Regions from separate parts of the Shewanella sp. SP1S2-4 genome, predicted to be linked through region 2. Evidence: predicted binding sites of a transcription regulator. Region 2 holds the regulator's gene; each other region holds the start of a gene.
The links. Region 2 encodes sigma-54, which starts transcription at its own class of promoters, with help from an activator protein. Its sites were predicted from a motif close to GTTGGCACGNNNNTNGNNT; they were not measured.
Positions count from the first base shown of each region.

Region 1: the regulator sigma-54 is predicted to act here: its motif matches at 3,571-3,589, upstream of flgA (flagellar basal body P-ring formation chaperone FlgA).
Region 3: the regulator sigma-54 is predicted to act here: its motif matches at 2,454-2,472, upstream of Q4Q52_RS02730 (TorF family putative porin).

Region 1 covers NZ_JAUOET010000004.1:47,529-52,587, forward strand. The annotation lists gene flgD (flagellar hook assembly protein FlgD) at 1-661, opposite strand, end outside; gene flgC (flagellar basal body rod protein FlgC) at 686-1,102, opposite strand; gene flgB (flagellar basal body rod protein FlgB) at 1,105-1,509, opposite strand; gene Q4Q52_RS06275 (protein-glutamate O-methyltransferase CheR) at 1,653-2,492, opposite strand; gene Q4Q52_RS06280 (chemotaxis protein CheV) at 2,600-3,520, opposite strand; gene flgA (flagellar basal body P-ring formation chaperone FlgA) at 3,726-4,433, shown strand; gene flgM (flagellar biosynthesis anti-sigma factor FlgM) at 4,509-4,832, shown strand; gene Q4Q52_RS06295 (flagella synthesis protein FlgN) at 4,835-5,059, shown strand, end outside.
Region 2 covers NZ_JAUOET010000013.1:6,170-11,228, reverse strand. The annotation lists gene Q4Q52_RS13010 (KpsF/GutQ family sugar-phosphate isomerase) at 1-244, shown strand, start outside; gene kdsC (3-deoxy-manno-octulosonate-8-phosphatase KdsC) at 244-795, shown strand; gene lptC (LPS export ABC transporter periplasmic protein LptC) at 792-1,352, shown strand; gene lptA (lipopolysaccharide transport periplasmic protein LptA) at 1,339-1,893, shown strand; gene lptB (LPS export ABC transporter ATP-binding protein) at 1,890-2,621, shown strand; gene Q4Q52_RS12985 (RNA polymerase factor sigma-54) at 2,729-4,207, shown strand; gene hpf (ribosome hibernation promoting factor) at 4,236-4,523, shown strand; gene ptsN (PTS IIA-like nitrogen regulatory protein PtsN) at 4,526-4,969, shown strand; gene rapZ (RNase adapter RapZ) at 4,966-5,059, shown strand, end outside.
Region 3 covers NZ_JAUOET010000002.1:118,467-123,525, forward strand. The annotation lists gene Q4Q52_RS02720 (bifunctional diguanylate cyclase/phosphodiesterase) at 1-510, shown strand, start outside; gene rimK (30S ribosomal protein S6--L-glutamate ligase) at 672-1,577, shown strand; gene Q4Q52_RS02730 (TorF family putative porin) at 1,664-2,356, opposite strand; gene Q4Q52_RS02735 (HU family DNA-binding protein) at 2,648-2,920, opposite strand; gene Q4Q52_RS02740 (response regulator) at 3,080-3,877, opposite strand; gene Q4Q52_RS02745 (hypothetical protein) at 3,961-4,341, opposite strand; gene Q4Q52_RS02750 (DUF4240 domain-containing protein) at 4,469-4,978, shown strand; gene Q4Q52_RS02755 (hypothetical protein) at 4,991-5,059, opposite strand, start outside.

The DNA.
Region 1 (5,059 bases), on a different contig from region 2:
CATAAGTTGAAACAGGCAGTTCTTGGGATTTTCCATCCACTAACCCACTCGCCTTAATCGTATAGTTGCCTGCGGTCACAGGTTTTCCATCTTTATCTAAACCATCCCAGTTCACATCGACGTTACCACCGTCACTGCCATCGACTTTAAAGGTGGTCACAACTTGGCCCTTCTCATCTTCAACACGCACAGTAATCTCTGGAATTTTATTAGGGGTACTGACCACACCTTTCATCGTTGGGCTTTCAGCTGAAATATTGCCAGTATCAGTTGGGATCAACACCTTGCGACCAACGAGTCCCGATGCCTGCAGTGCTTGGCTCGACGTCATAACACTGTTTAAATTAACGATTTCATCATTTAACTTACTGATACCATCAACTGTCGAAAATGATGCCATCTGCGCAATCATTTGGTCGTTGTCGACGGGCTTAAAAGGGTCCTGCATCGATAACTGTTGGCTTAATAACGAGAAAAAGTCATCTTGAGTTAACTGTTGGCTTTTCGCTTCCGGTACTATCGAATCTTTTGGCAGACGTATGCCATCAAGAAACGGATTACCCGTTGAACTGGTTGATGAGTTGGTCGTCACAGCATTTGACTGACTCTTATTTTGAGCCGTCTGCGTCGATGCTTGGTTAATTTGATTAATGAGGCTCACAGCTTACCTCCTAAGTAACACATGTTATTTACCCATCCCAAGTGTTTGTTGCAGCATAGACTTAGCTGCTTCAGCGACCTGAACATTCATTTGATATGAGCGCGAAGCAGAAATCATATCTGCCATTTCTTCCATGACATTAACATTCGGTTTATAAATAAAGCCGTCCGCATCCGCCATCGGATGATCGGGCGAGTATTCTTTTAGTAGTGGTTTATCACTTTCAACAATGCCTTTTACCGCCACACCTTGAGAGGCTTGTTGCTGACTTTGCGCTTTGGCCATTTCAGCTTCGAAAATAGGATGACGGGAACGATAGGTCTTATCTACGCTACTCGAGACGGAATCAGCGTTAGCTATGTTACTCGCAGTGGTGTTCAACCTGACCGATTGAGCCGACATTCCTGAGCCAGCAACATCAAATATGCTAAATAAACTCATGATTAATCCCCTCTCAGCGCTTTCTTCATGCCACTAAACTTACTGTCTAAAAAACCAAGCGACATTTGATATTCAAGGGCATTTTGCATAAATGCCGATTGTTCCTGTTGGATATCAACAGTATTACCATCACCAGTATCGGGTTGATTTGGCACGCGGAACTTAACAAATTGACCAGTCAACTCAGCAAGACCAAAATGCTTGTCTGTCTCTTGCATTTCAAGACTATTACGCTGCTGTTGTTGGCCACGGGCGGCCTGCATTGCCGCAGAAAAATCTACATCACGGGCTTTATAATGTGGCGTATCGGCGTTAGCGATATTGCTCGAAATGACTTCAGCTCGCTGCGCTCTAATACCGAGAGTGTACTGATGCACACCCAGTGCATTATCAAAATTGATCGCCATAAAATTGCCTCCTCGTGTTACTCACGGAAATAAAGCAATTCATGTGCCAACATAGGAGAATAATGAGAATAACAATAGGGATGAGCAAGTGATGGGTAAAAAATTACCGACAAATGTCGGTAATTTTCTTTAAAGCAGCAGACTTAAGTCTTTTTCTGGTAATAAATCCCAGGGTTACAACGGACCATGTCAAACTCATCCGTTAAACCAGCAATAGATTCTGATGCACCGAGAAATAAAATCCCTTTTGGATTAAGAGCGGCAGCGAATTGCCGCAAAATTTTTGCCTTTGCCTCAGGCGCAAAATAAATCAGCACATTGCGGCAAAAAATAATGTCGAACTTACCAAGTAAGCTATAACTTTCAAGCAGATTATGTGCCCTAAAGTTCACCAAACGCTTAACATTATCCTTTAACTTCATATTGCCTGAAGGCAAAGCATCAAAAAACTGACGCTTACGCTCCTCGGATAAACCGCGCGCTAATGCCAAGCTATCGTACTCAGCATTTTTGCAACGTTCCAACATGGAAGGCGACAAATCCGTGGCTTGAATTGACGCACTACCCGCAAGCGCACCAGGCTTCTTCTGTTGATACTCAAGAATCGTCATCGCCAATGAATAGGGTTCTTGCCCGGACGAACACGCTGCCGACCAAATCTTAAGTGGACGACCTAAACGACTGTACTCAGGTAACAAAACGTTATGCAATAACTCAAATGGATAACGATCACGGAACCAAAGGGTTTCATTGGTCGTCATAGCATCGATCACTTCAGCCCGAAGCGCACGTTCCGTAGGCTTCATCGAATGCTTAACCACATCGGATAAGGATGGCAGGTTATATTTCCCCATCAGAGGAGCAAGACGACTGCGCACCAGATATTGCTTATTTTCACCCAGTACGATGCCGCTGTGTTGCTCTAAGAACAACCTAAATTGATTATATTCAGCTTCAGCGAGTGATTTATTTGGCACATTCACATCCTAAATCCTATAGCAAGCACCAAAATCAGTGCGAAACCATCATGTTATAAAGTCGAGATTATAGCGTAAAGCGTATCTAGGTACTAACTACTGCACTTACAAACTTACAAACTTAAGTGTTTATTCACGGCAGCAGCCAGTTCGTCGGGATTAAACTTAGCGATAAAGTCATTGGCCCCCACTTTTTGAACCATTGCCTGATTGAATACACCACTTAACGATGTGTGCAGTACCACTTTAATATGCTTGAGCTTAGGATCATCTCGGATCTCAGCGGTCAGGGTATAACCATCCATTTCAGGCATCTCAATGTCTGAGATAATGAGAGGGATTTCATCGGCAACATTGTCCATTTCTTTGGCGATTTCTTTAAGCTTATCTAATGCTTCTCGACCATCTTTTGCGGTATCAATTTGTAAGTTCAATGACTCGAGTGAACGAATAATTTGCTTACGCGCCACGGCAGAATCATCGATAACCATAATATGGTAATGCTGGGTTCTGTCGAGGGTCAGCTTTTCATTGGCTTCTTCACTGATGGCAGTTTTAACCGGTGAAATCTCATCTAAGATTTTTTCTACGTCGAGAATTTCAACCAATTCACCTTCTATCTCAGTTACTGCCGTCAGATAAGAATAACGACCAGCACCTTGAGGCGGAGGCATAATCGCTTCCCAATTCATGTTTATAATCCGCTCAACAGAACTGACCAAGAAACCTTGAACGCTGCGGTTATATTCAGAAATAATGATGAAACAGTTTTCAGTACTCGCTAAAGGTCTACCACCTGTTGCCGCACTCAGATCAATAACTGAAATAGTCGTACCGCGAATATGCGCGACACCTTTAACATAAGGATTAAGTTTAGGCAAAGTGGTCAGTGGCGGGCACTGCAGTACTTCTTTCACCTTAAACACGTTAATCCCAAACCGTTGACGACCGTTTAATTTAAAAAGCAGCAATTCTAAACGGTTTTGGCCAACGAGCTGGGTTCGTTTGTTGACTGAATCAAGAATACTCGACATAACTCTGCCTTGTTGTTCTGTTTATGTACGGCCCTATGACTCGTTTGAGTATAGGCATATTAATTGCTTACGTCTTATCTATCGATAAACATAGTCGAAACTGAGTCAATCTTCTGACAGTAATGCAAATTATTATTACAGTGGTCAGCTTCGAACTTGATAAAAGTATAGGTGCATTCTGGCGTTACAAGCTAGTCTCTTCATTATGAAAGTAAATTTAGTCTGTTTTTTTAGTGTTTTCGCCCTCTTCATGCCCGCTTTTGCGAGTGCAGAGCCTATTGTTCCCACCGTATCGGCCATCTCAGAATTAGCTAAAGCGCTTATTTCAGAAAAGATATCCGTGCCAACTAATGCCAAAGTCGATATTTCGCCGCAATTAGTTGACGCAAGAATGCTGCCGTCACAATGCTCGTCGCCGATTAAGGTTGAATTGGCGAGTGACAGGGAAATTAGTCGTAATAACACCCTAAAAGTCAGCTGCGATACGCAAGAGCTCGCTTACCCTTGGCAAATTTATATCTCGGTGAGAGTGGATATTTTATTCCCCGTTGTGGTCACAACTGAAACCTTAGCGCCTGGCGAACTCATCTCCCCTAGCCAAGTTGAAATCCGTTACATTGAGCAAAATAGTTTGCGGGGCGCTGAATTTAATGACCCTAGTAAATTAGCTGGTGTGCGAGTCAAACGACGCGTCTCAAAGGATAATCCCATATTAAGCAACAACTTATGCTTTGTGTGTAAAAACGACTCGGTATCTATCTATGTTCGTTCTAGCTCATTCGAACTCAAAACAGTAGGCGAAGCCCTACAAGATGGCAATAAAGGCGATCGGATCAGAGTCAAAAATAGCAGTTCAAACAAAGAACTAGATGCTATAGTCACGGGCATTGGCGAAGTTGAAGTAAGAATGTAAAATAATCTAAAGCTTTTTTATAAGCTGCCGATACCCCAGTTAAGAAATCCCGTACACACGACGCTGGAGCCGAAAATGGCAATTGATATTAGCAAACTCAACACTGCAACGACCGCACAAGTTCGTTCAGGTGCAACTAAAACTAGCAGCGATCAATCTGCTCAAGTTGCCACAAAATCGACAACACCACAAAGAAGCGACTCAGTGGTGATTACAGCGCAAGCGCAACAACTGCAAGGAGCTCAGACTAAAATGGCGAGCCTTCCTGAAGTTGATCAAAAGAAAGTGGCCGAAATTAAACAAGCTATCGCCGAAGGCCGCTACAAAATTGACCCCGAAAAGTTGGCTGCCAATATTGCAAGTTTTGAAGCCGAACTTAATGACTTAAATAAAGAGTAACTATGACTGAAATAGCTAAACTGGTAGATCTACAACACGCCCATTTGGCTGTTCTTAAGCAAATCATACTCAAGGAAAAAGGCGCTTTGGTTGACCAAAACGCCGATTTACTGCTTTCTCTTGCTAACGAAAAATCACAATGTCTGAAAGAACTCAAGACTAATGACGATATTCTGGCAAACCACACTGATAAGTCTCAACTCACTCAGCAAAGTGAACTCGTGCAT
Region 2 (5,059 bases):
GGTCGGTATCTTCACCGATGGTGATTTACGCCGCGTTATCGATGCCGAAGTGAATCTGCGTACAACGCCCATCGCCGATGTGATGACCCGTAACTGCGTGACCATCACAGACGGTGTGTTGGCCGCCCAAGCGCTGCAAGTGATGGATTCCAAAAACATCAACGGATTAATTGTTATCGATAAAGACCGCCATCCTATCGGCGCTCTTAACATGCTAGACATGGTTAAAGCAGGAGTCATTTAATGCCACAGCAAGGATTTTACGGCCCAATCAGTGATGATGTGTGGCAACGCGCGCAAAAGATTAAACTGTTGATTTGTGACGTCGATGGAGTGTTTTCCGACGGCCGTATCTACTTAAGCAATAGCGGCGAAGAGCTAAAAGCCTTCCACACCCGCGACGGCTATGGTGTGCGCTCACTACTCACCAGCGGTTTTAATCTCGCCGTTATCACTGGACGTCAATCCAAAATCGTTGAAAACCGTATGACAGCCCTTGGGGTTACCCATATTTACCAAGGCGTAGATAATAAGTTCGAGCCCTATGAAGCATTGCTCGCACTCTATGGTGTCACCCCGGAAGAAGTAGCATATATCGGTGATGATATTGTCGATTTACCCGTGATGAATGTCGTCGGTTTAGCGGTCAGTGTGGCCGATGGTCATCCCTATGTGCGTCAGCACGCCCACTTTGTCACTACGCTCAATGGTGGCCACGGTGCACTGCGTGAACTCACAGATCTGTTGCTACTCAGTCAAAATAAATTCACTTCGGCCCATGGAATGAGTATATGAGTCGTGTGACACTCGCGATTATTGCTTTTTTTGGAACTGCATTAGTGCTGTATTGGCAAGTGCAGAACAAGCACAGCGGTGATACCGATAATAGAGTTAAAGATCAAAATACCCCAGATTTCATCATTGAAGATCTGCGCAGTGTTGAGTTCAATGAACAAGGGCTAGTCAATAGCCGTGTGACGGCGAAACACATGGAACATTATGATTCAACGAATCAAACTTACTTTACTCAACCTGTTTATCTTGTTTATCCAGACCAAGGTAAAGCACAATGGCAACTCAGTGCAGATCAGGGCAAGCTAAACAAGGAAACGGGCAAGGTTGTACTCGAAAACAATGTTATTATTGATGCCATTAGCGCAGAAGAACCGATCCAGACCTTGTCCACTAGTTATCTGGAACTCGATCTCAATACTATGATAATGACCTCTGACCGTACCATTTACGTCACAGGGAAAGATTTTAATATTCAAGGCCAAGGCCTTTATGCCGACCTCAACGCGCAAGAAGTGAAATTGACCAGTCAGGTAGTAGGAACATATGAAGCAAAATAACGTATTACTTGCCAGCCTAATGCTAATAATGAGCATGAGCGCCTTTGCTAAAGTCGACGACCTAAAGCAGGAAGTTAAAATCAAAGCAGTGAGCCAAACGGCAGATATCAAGAACAACCAGATCATCTTCTTTGGCCCGGTGGAAGTTACCCAAGGCTCGATAAAAATCCAAGCAAATGAACTGCGTGCATTTTCTGCCGAAGGTGAAAATAGCAAAATTTTAGTGGCCACTGGTAACCCAGCAACTTACAGCCAAGTGTTAGACGATGGTCGTCCAGCCTCGGCGAGCGCGAAAGAAATTCGTTACGATATGGCAAGCCGTACCCTAACACTGAAAGGCCAAGCTTCGTTAGATCAAGCGGGTAGCCAAGTGACGGGTAATGTGATCCGCTATAACATCATCCAGCAAAAATTGATTGCTGAGAGCACAGGTAGTGGTGACGATCGCGTGATCACTATTATTCAGCCTGAAAGCTATCAAGATGATGCCAAACCAGACGCGCCAGCAGATAAACCTGTGAAAAAGCAGGACTCTAAATGACCCAAATCACCCTAAGAGCACAAAATCTGGCGAAGAGTTACAAGAGTCGCCAAGTGGTTAAAGACGTCAGTCTGACGGTAAAAACCGGTCAGGTCGTTGGCCTACTCGGCCCGAACGGCGCGGGTAAAACTACCACCTTTTACATGGTCGTCGGTCTGGTTAAAAGCGATAAAGGCCACATCTTTATCGACGATGATGATTTAACCGCAGATCCTATGCACCTGCGTGCCCGCAAAGGTATAGGTTACTTGCCGCAGGAAGCCAGTATCTTCCGTAAACTGACCGTCCATGACAACATCATGGCCGTGCTGCAAACGCGTAAAGAATTAAAAAAAGAGCAAAGGGAAGAAGAGCTAGAGCATCTGCTCGAAGAGTTCCACATTACCCACATCCGTGACAGCCAAGGCATGTCATTGTCGGGCGGTGAACGTCGCCGTGTCGAAATTGCGCGGGCGTTAGCAGCAAATCCTAAGTTCATTTTGCTCGATGAACCCTTTGCTGGTGTCGATCCGATTTCGGTTATCGACATTAAAAAGATTATCGAACAGCTCAAAAGTCGTGGCCTTGGCGTGTTGATCACAGACCACAATGTCCGTGAGACATTAGATGTGTGTGAACATGCCTATATCGTGAGTCACGGAAACTTGATTGCCGAGGGGACACCCGCAGAGATCTTAGACAATCAGCAAGTTAGGGCTGTGTACTTAGGTGAACAATTCAGGCTATAGTTAATCAAGCGGAGCCAATGCAGGTAATTTATGCCACCATTGGACTCCACTCAAGATGATAACAAGCGACCTCATCCAACAATAATAACGTAGGGATCAGCGGTAACATGAAAGCGTCACTCCAGCTCAAACTGGGTCAACAGTTAACCATGACGCCACAATTACAACAGGCCATACGTCTGTTGCAACTGTCGTCATTAGAACTGCAGCAAGAGATCCAGCAAGCCTTAGATTCTAATCCCCTTCTCGAGCTGGAAGAGGATCAATTCGACGCCACTAAAGCCCCTGTAAACCAAACGCTATCCGATACGGATTTCAGTGAATCGAGCACTCTGCCGCCAGAGAAAGACAGCTCCACCATAGACACGGCAGAGTCCTTAACCAAAGAATCCATGCCCGACGAACTCCCCATGGACACCACCTGGGATGAAGTGTTCACCGCCTCCCCCAATTCTGGCCCCGGTGGCAGTCGTGAAGATGATATGCCCTTCCAAGGTGAGACCAGTGAAGGCTTGTATGAGCACTTAGAATGGCAAAAAAACCTCACGCCGTTTTCTGAAACCGATTTAGCCATTGCCACCGCCATTATTGATGCCATTGACGATCAGGGCTATCTCACCCAAAGCACTGAAGAAATTCTCGAAGCTATGGGCAATCCTGAGGTTGAGCTTGACGAAGTCGAAGCCGTACTCAAGCGCATTCAACACTTTGATCCCATTGGTGTTGCCGCCCGCGATTTAAGCGAGTGCCTGTTGATCCAACTGTCGCATTTCGCCGCTGACACGCCCAACCTAGAAAACGCCCGCATGCTGATCAAAGATCATTTAGATCTGATCGCCGCCCGCGATTTTAGATTGTTGATGCGTAAGACTAAATTAAAAGAGGATGAGTTAAGAGACGGCATAGCGCTTATCCAAACCCTCAATCCCCGCCCAGGTTTATTGATTACGCCCAACGATGACGAATACGTCATCCCAGATGTGTCAGTGTCGAAGAAAAATGGCCGCTGGGTGGTTGAGCTGAATCCTGACTGCATGCCAAAAATCAATGTAAACCAACATTATGCCTCGATGGCGCGCAGCACTAAAAGCCAAGCCGATAGCCAATTTATTCGTGGCCATCTGCAAGAGGCTAAATGGTTTATCAAGAGTTTAGAGAGCCGTAATGATACCTTGTTGAAGGTGGCGAACTGTATCGTCCAATATCAGCAAGGTTTCTTTGAATACGGTGAAGAAGCCATGAAACCTATGGTGCTTAACGATATTGCCGAAGCGGTAGAAATGCATGAGTCGACCATCTCACGGGTGACGACACAGAAATACATGCATACCCCTAAGGGACTTTTTGAACTAAAATACTTCTTCTCTAGCCACGTCGGTACTGACGATGGTGGGGAGTGCTCATCCACAGCAATCAGAGCCTTCATTAAGAAACTGGTTGCAGCGGAAAACCAGAAAAAACCATTGAGCGACAGTAAGATGGCACAACTTCTGGCAGAACAAGGGATCAACGTAGCCCGCAGAACCATTGCGAAGTACCGAGAGGCTATGCTCATTCCGCCTTCTAATCAGCGTAAAAGTTTATAACCTACAGTGGATATCGGAGGACGTTTCTATGCAAATAAACCTGAGTGGACACCATGTCGAAATTACCGAATCGTTACGCGCATATGTAGAAGAAAAGTTTTCAAAACTTGAACGCCATTTCGAACAGATCAATAATGTGCACGTTGTGCTCAATGTCGAGAAAATGCAACAGATTGCCGAAGCGAGAATAAATCTTATCGGTGGTGAAGTTTTTGCTACTTCAGAGCATGCTGACATGTATGCCGCTATAGACGCCCTGATTGACAAGCTTGATCGTCAGGTTATTAAACACAAAGAGAAGTTAACAAAACACTAATAATGGAACTTTGTACCATACTGCGGCCGGAGTGCACTACCTGCGCCACTCCGGGCAGCAAGAAAAAGGTACTGGAACTCATCAGCGACTTAGTCGCTGCCCAGTACCCGACCCTCTCATCTCAAGAGATATTCGAAAGCCTAGTGGCGCGCGAAAAGATGGGGAGCACAGGTATAGGTAACGGCATCGCCATTCCACATGGTCGACTAGCCGATATAGATCAGCCCATTGCCATACTCATTAAGTGTGAAGAGCCGATAGCATTCGATGCTATCGATAAGCAACCTGTTGATATTTTATTTGCACTACTGGTGCCTGCAGACCAATGTCAGCAGCACTTAAGTACCTTGTCTTGCATGGCCGAAAAGCTGAGCGACAAGCAAATATTAAAGCAATTACGCAAGACGCATGATGAAACGGAACTCTATCAGGTAATCACTGGATGAAACTGGTCATAGTGTCGGGCCGCTCAGGCTCAGGCAAATCTGTCGCCCTAAGGGTACTCGAAGATCTCGGCTATTATTGTGTCGATAACC
Region 3 (5,059 bases), on a different contig from region 2:
AACCTCTCTGCATCTCAAATCGGAAATGAGAACCTGTTTGATAAAATCGTGCATACACTGACGAAGACAGGCCTGCCTGCTGGAGCATTAGAGCTTGAAATTACAGAAAATTGCCTTATTGAAGATCCCCATGAACATGCCAAAGTGCTCGATAGAATCGCCGGATTAGGGGTGCGTTTTGCCCTCGATGACTTCGGGACGGGTTTTTCGTCATTAGAACACATCAAACTGTTTCCGATCAGCGTGCTAAAAATCGATAAAAGCTTTGTCGCTTCCTACGATAAGGATGAAAAAGACACCCGATTGCTCGCTGCTTTACTCAACTTTGCCTATGGGTTTAATGTTATTTCTGTGGCGGAGGGTGTTGAAACGTTTGAGCAAGCAGAGTTTTGTACTGCTCGCCATTGCACTGTTTTACAAGGGTATTTATTCTCGCGCCCCTTAGATGCCGCGGCGTTTGAGGCCAAGTATATTCTGCCACTACTAACCCAAACTCAGCTCCCAGTGTGAGAGGTCTCGAACTATTTCAATAGCATAGTGATTTCGTCTGGTGAGGAATATTTTCTTGCTTTACACTGAGCAATAGACAAATATCAGCCCCTTTTTCTGTCGCTGTGCTTTTAGTGCCGCAGAATGGTTTATTCACTCATGCTTAAGTTGGTCACTCAGCAATGAAAATAGGTATTTTATCCCAATTCCCCCAGTTGTATTCGACACAACGTTTAGTGGAGGCTTGTCAAAGCCGCGGACATGAAGCGGTTGTGATCAATACACTGAACTGCTACATGAATATTAATTCCATTAAGCCTAGCATTCATTACGAAGGCACTGAATTAGTTGGCTTTGATGCCATCATTCCGCGTATTCATGCCAGCGTGACTTTCTATGGTTGTGCCGTTGTACGTCAGTTCGAAATGATGGGCGTGTATGCGGCGAATGATTCAATCTCTATTGCGCGTTCTCGGGACAAATTGCGGGCGCTGCAATTGCTCTCCCGTAAAGGGATTGGCATGCCAGTGACAGGCTTTGCCAATAAGCCGAATGACATCCCCGATCTCATCAATATGGTGGGCGGTGCTCCGTTAGTCATTAAGTTACTCGAAGGTACTCAAGGGATTGGCGTGGTATTAGCCGAGACGAAAACGGCTGCTGAGAGCGTGATAGAAGCATTCTTGGGGCTGAAAGCGAATATCTTAGTGCAGGAATACATTAAAGAATCCAATGGCAGTGATATTCGTTGTTTTGTTGTCGGGGACAAGGTCATCGCCTCTATGAAGCGCCAAGGACCCGAGGGTGATTTTCGCTCCAATCTGCATTTGGGCGGCTGTGGTGAGGTGGTTAAAATCACTGCTGTGGAACGTAAGATGGCGATTGCGGCGGTTAAAGCGATGGGATTGGTGGTCGCTGGGGTGGATATTTTACGCTCTAACCGTGGCCCTTTGATCCTTGAGGTGAATTCGGCGCCAGGCATTGAAGGGATTGAACAAACCACAGGGATTTCAGTGACTGAGCCTATTGTTGAATATATCGAGAAAATGGTCGCTGCCCGTAAAACCAATAGACCTATTATTGCCTAATAGTTGATTACGCTAAAAAAACGCTACCGTTTAAGGTGGCGTTTTTTATGCTTAGAGCTTAGACGTAAGATCCTAAATGTTAGATCTTAGAGATCAAAGCTGTAGGAATAGCCGAGTACCAGTTTGGCATCATCATCGGTGAGATCGGTATCAGAAACCATGAACGACACTGTGCCCATGCTGGTATCTGCACTGAGTGTGACGTTATAGTCGGCATAGTTATCTTCGCCAAACCAAGATTGCACAACATCACCGCTTGAGTAGCCATAGTGCACTGATAAGCTAAGTTTTTCAGTGAGAGGCACAGAGACAGTCGCGGCAAAATAGCTGAGATCTTTATTATCTAACGGATCGGCGGCGACATCGTCACCGGCATTGATGACATGGGAGTAACCCAGTTCAAGCCACTTCCAAGTTACTGCAGCATGGAGTTCACCAAAATCAATGCTGCCAGGAGCGTCTGGGTAGGCGTAGTAGAGGTAGCCAAAGTCGTAACTGATGTCTTCGGTAATATTGCCACCATAACCCGCGTAGAGATCTAGCTCGTAGCTCGTATCATCACCAAAATCCACATTCGATGCCCAAGTGCCGGCATAAAATCCAGAATCATGGCTGTAGTCAATCCCACCTTGGATTGCGACCGCATCTTTAGTTTGGGTCGCACCGCGCCATAGGTAATTAGAGGTACCACCAATGTTGCCTGATACGGCTGCAAAGGCATTGCCTGCCAGTAACATTCCCGTCGATAAGGCCAAAACGCTATACAGTGATTTCTTCATGCTCATCCCCTCGATTGACTTATTTATCGATTCACCATTGGCGCACTTAAGTAAGCAGTGGTCATTAGTGCATCTTGGTTTTTTTCTAAGAAGGGATTTGCTAATCACATGCCACTATTACAATCATATGTAAAACAATACATTAGAATATCAAGTGTTAATGAAATGTTTTTATTTGCCAGCTTATGGGGCAGAGGCGCACTCTTGTTGTGCAAAAAATATTCAGGGTTTCACTGGAAGAAAGCAAAAAAAAACGCCTCACAATGGAGGCGTTGTTTTGAATTTTCTCGCTTAGTTTACGCTGTCGCGTAGGGTTTTACCCGCTTTAAACTTAGGCACAGTCGCTTCAGCGATTTGAATTTCTTTACCCGTTTGTGGGTTACGGCCAGTGCGAGCAGCACGAGTCGCAGTTTCAAACGAACCGAAGCCTACGATGGAGATTTTGTCACCATTTTTCATTGATTCGGTAATGGCTGCTTCAAAAGACTTCAATGCGCGTGCGGCTTCTACTTTCGTTAGATCGGCATTTTCTGCAATTTTGGCGATAAGTTCAGTTTTGTTCATTTTTATTGTCTCTTCTTTCCGTAGATTTATTTGAAATAAGCGTGCCTAACATGCCATAAGGTTCAGCGCTTGGAAAGCCTTTTGCGTCTAAGCTGCCGCAGGATGTTCGGTAAAGCGCAGAATATTTACTCAGTTCGTGACTTAAGTTTTATTCTGGTTTCATTCTTCTAACAGTTGATAGAGTAATTTTTTAACCAATTTGGGTTCAAAGGGCTTGTCGCATAAGGCATTCACCCCCGCTTGGGACACATTGCTGAGGTGGGTATCGTTGGCTTCGGAAGATACCATTAAGATGGGAATGTGCGATTGCTGGCTTTCGCTGCGAATATATTGAGTCAGCGCAAGACCATCTACGCTGGGCATATTGTAGTCAGTGATGACTAAGTCGAACATATTGTTTTTCATCAACGCTATGGCCTGTGCACCATCTTCGGCCTCGGTAATCAGTTTCATCCCTAAGTTACCGATAGTGCGTTTAATGACATTTCTTGCCATACGGCTATCATCGACCACTAATACGCGCACATCTTGCACATCGAAGTTACTGAGGTCGAGTTCATCGTGGCTGAGCAGATCGATAGTGGCATTTAAGGCTGTGGCTAAATGGTCGGCACTGAAGGGCTTAGGCAGGATAGCGACCACACCCGATTGGCGGAATATCTCAAGTTGCTCACGGCGACACTCACTCGAGACCAGCATAAATTGAATATCTTTGCAGTCCGCGTTAGCCCTTAGGTAACCCAAAAGATCAATGGCGGTGCCATCATCAAAATGCATGGCGCTGGCGATAAGATCGGGTTTGTGGCGAGCAATAATATCTTTAGCCGCTTCGATATTTTCTGCGGTTTGAATGCTGAGAATACCTTCTTGTTGCAAGCGCTGAATAATTATTCGACGCTGGATATCTGAAGGTTCTACCAAAAGAATGGATAGTTCACTGGGCGATAAATGGCTCATAGTCTACTTCAAGTTAAGAGTCGCAAGTATTTTATTGGGTCGCTAAGCTACGCTATTAGTAACAGCTTAGCAACAAATGTCCATTACCGTGTTTGACGGGTCAAATAATGACTCGTGACCTTAGAAAATGCGATCCAATATTGCAGGAGTAAAATGACAATAATGCTTATCGTCAGCGGCAACATAGGAATATTGTGACCAGAAACAATCACTTTTACATCTTCAGGGGTTATACGATAGGCAATAATCGCTGTCATGCCTAGGGCGGAAAATCCTAAGGTTTGCATGCCGATATAAATCTTCAATACTAAGCTCGACCACGGTGTGCGCATCATTATGCCAACGAGCACGGGGAGGACGCCTAGGGTGAATACATCAAAGGATTGCGTTGTCACAGCCCGTAAAAGTGCGGCAATGCTGAAGAGGCAATATAAAGAGATCAGTAGCATAAGACGTTTAGGCATAGATGTATGTGTAGACAGGTAGCTAAGAAGATGAGCAAGTGTAGGAAATGCCCTAATCCGAGTCCAGCATAACCTTAATATCGTGTAGAATATGCCTTTTTGCTAAAGGCTCTATTAGGTGAAGTTTATGACAGAAGTTGAGTTTTGGGGTTTAGTCACGCGTACGGAAGCGGCGCAATCACAGGAGTCTTTGGCTCAAGCACTGAAGCAGAAACTCGCCGAACTGAGTAATGAAGAGTTAAAAGCCTTCGATAAAATCTTTGGTCAGCAGATGCGCCGTAGCTATTTGTGGTCGGTTTGGGGCGCTGCTTACATTATTACGGGCTGTGATTCTGAATATGCCTTTGCCGAATTCAGGTGTTTTTTGATTTCACTCGGCAAAGAAATCTACGATGGTGTGGTTAATCAGCCTGACACTTTAGCGCGTTTAGCCGCTTGGCCAGAGCGAGATGCCTATGCTTATCCCTTTGTGGATGAATACGATCTTATTGCAGGGCAATTATACGAAGATAGAACCGGTGAGGAATTGCCCTTTATGCCATCGGGCAAGGCGACGCCCGCGGGGAAAAAATTTAGCACTAAGCCCAAGGATTTAAAGCTGCAATACCCTGAGCTCAGCGCCCGTTTTCCATTTTAATCTTGCAATCGCTTATGAGCGTAAACAGGCATTGGTTGTCACGTCGAATGTCATGCCGTATTTAGGGCAGATATCATTCAT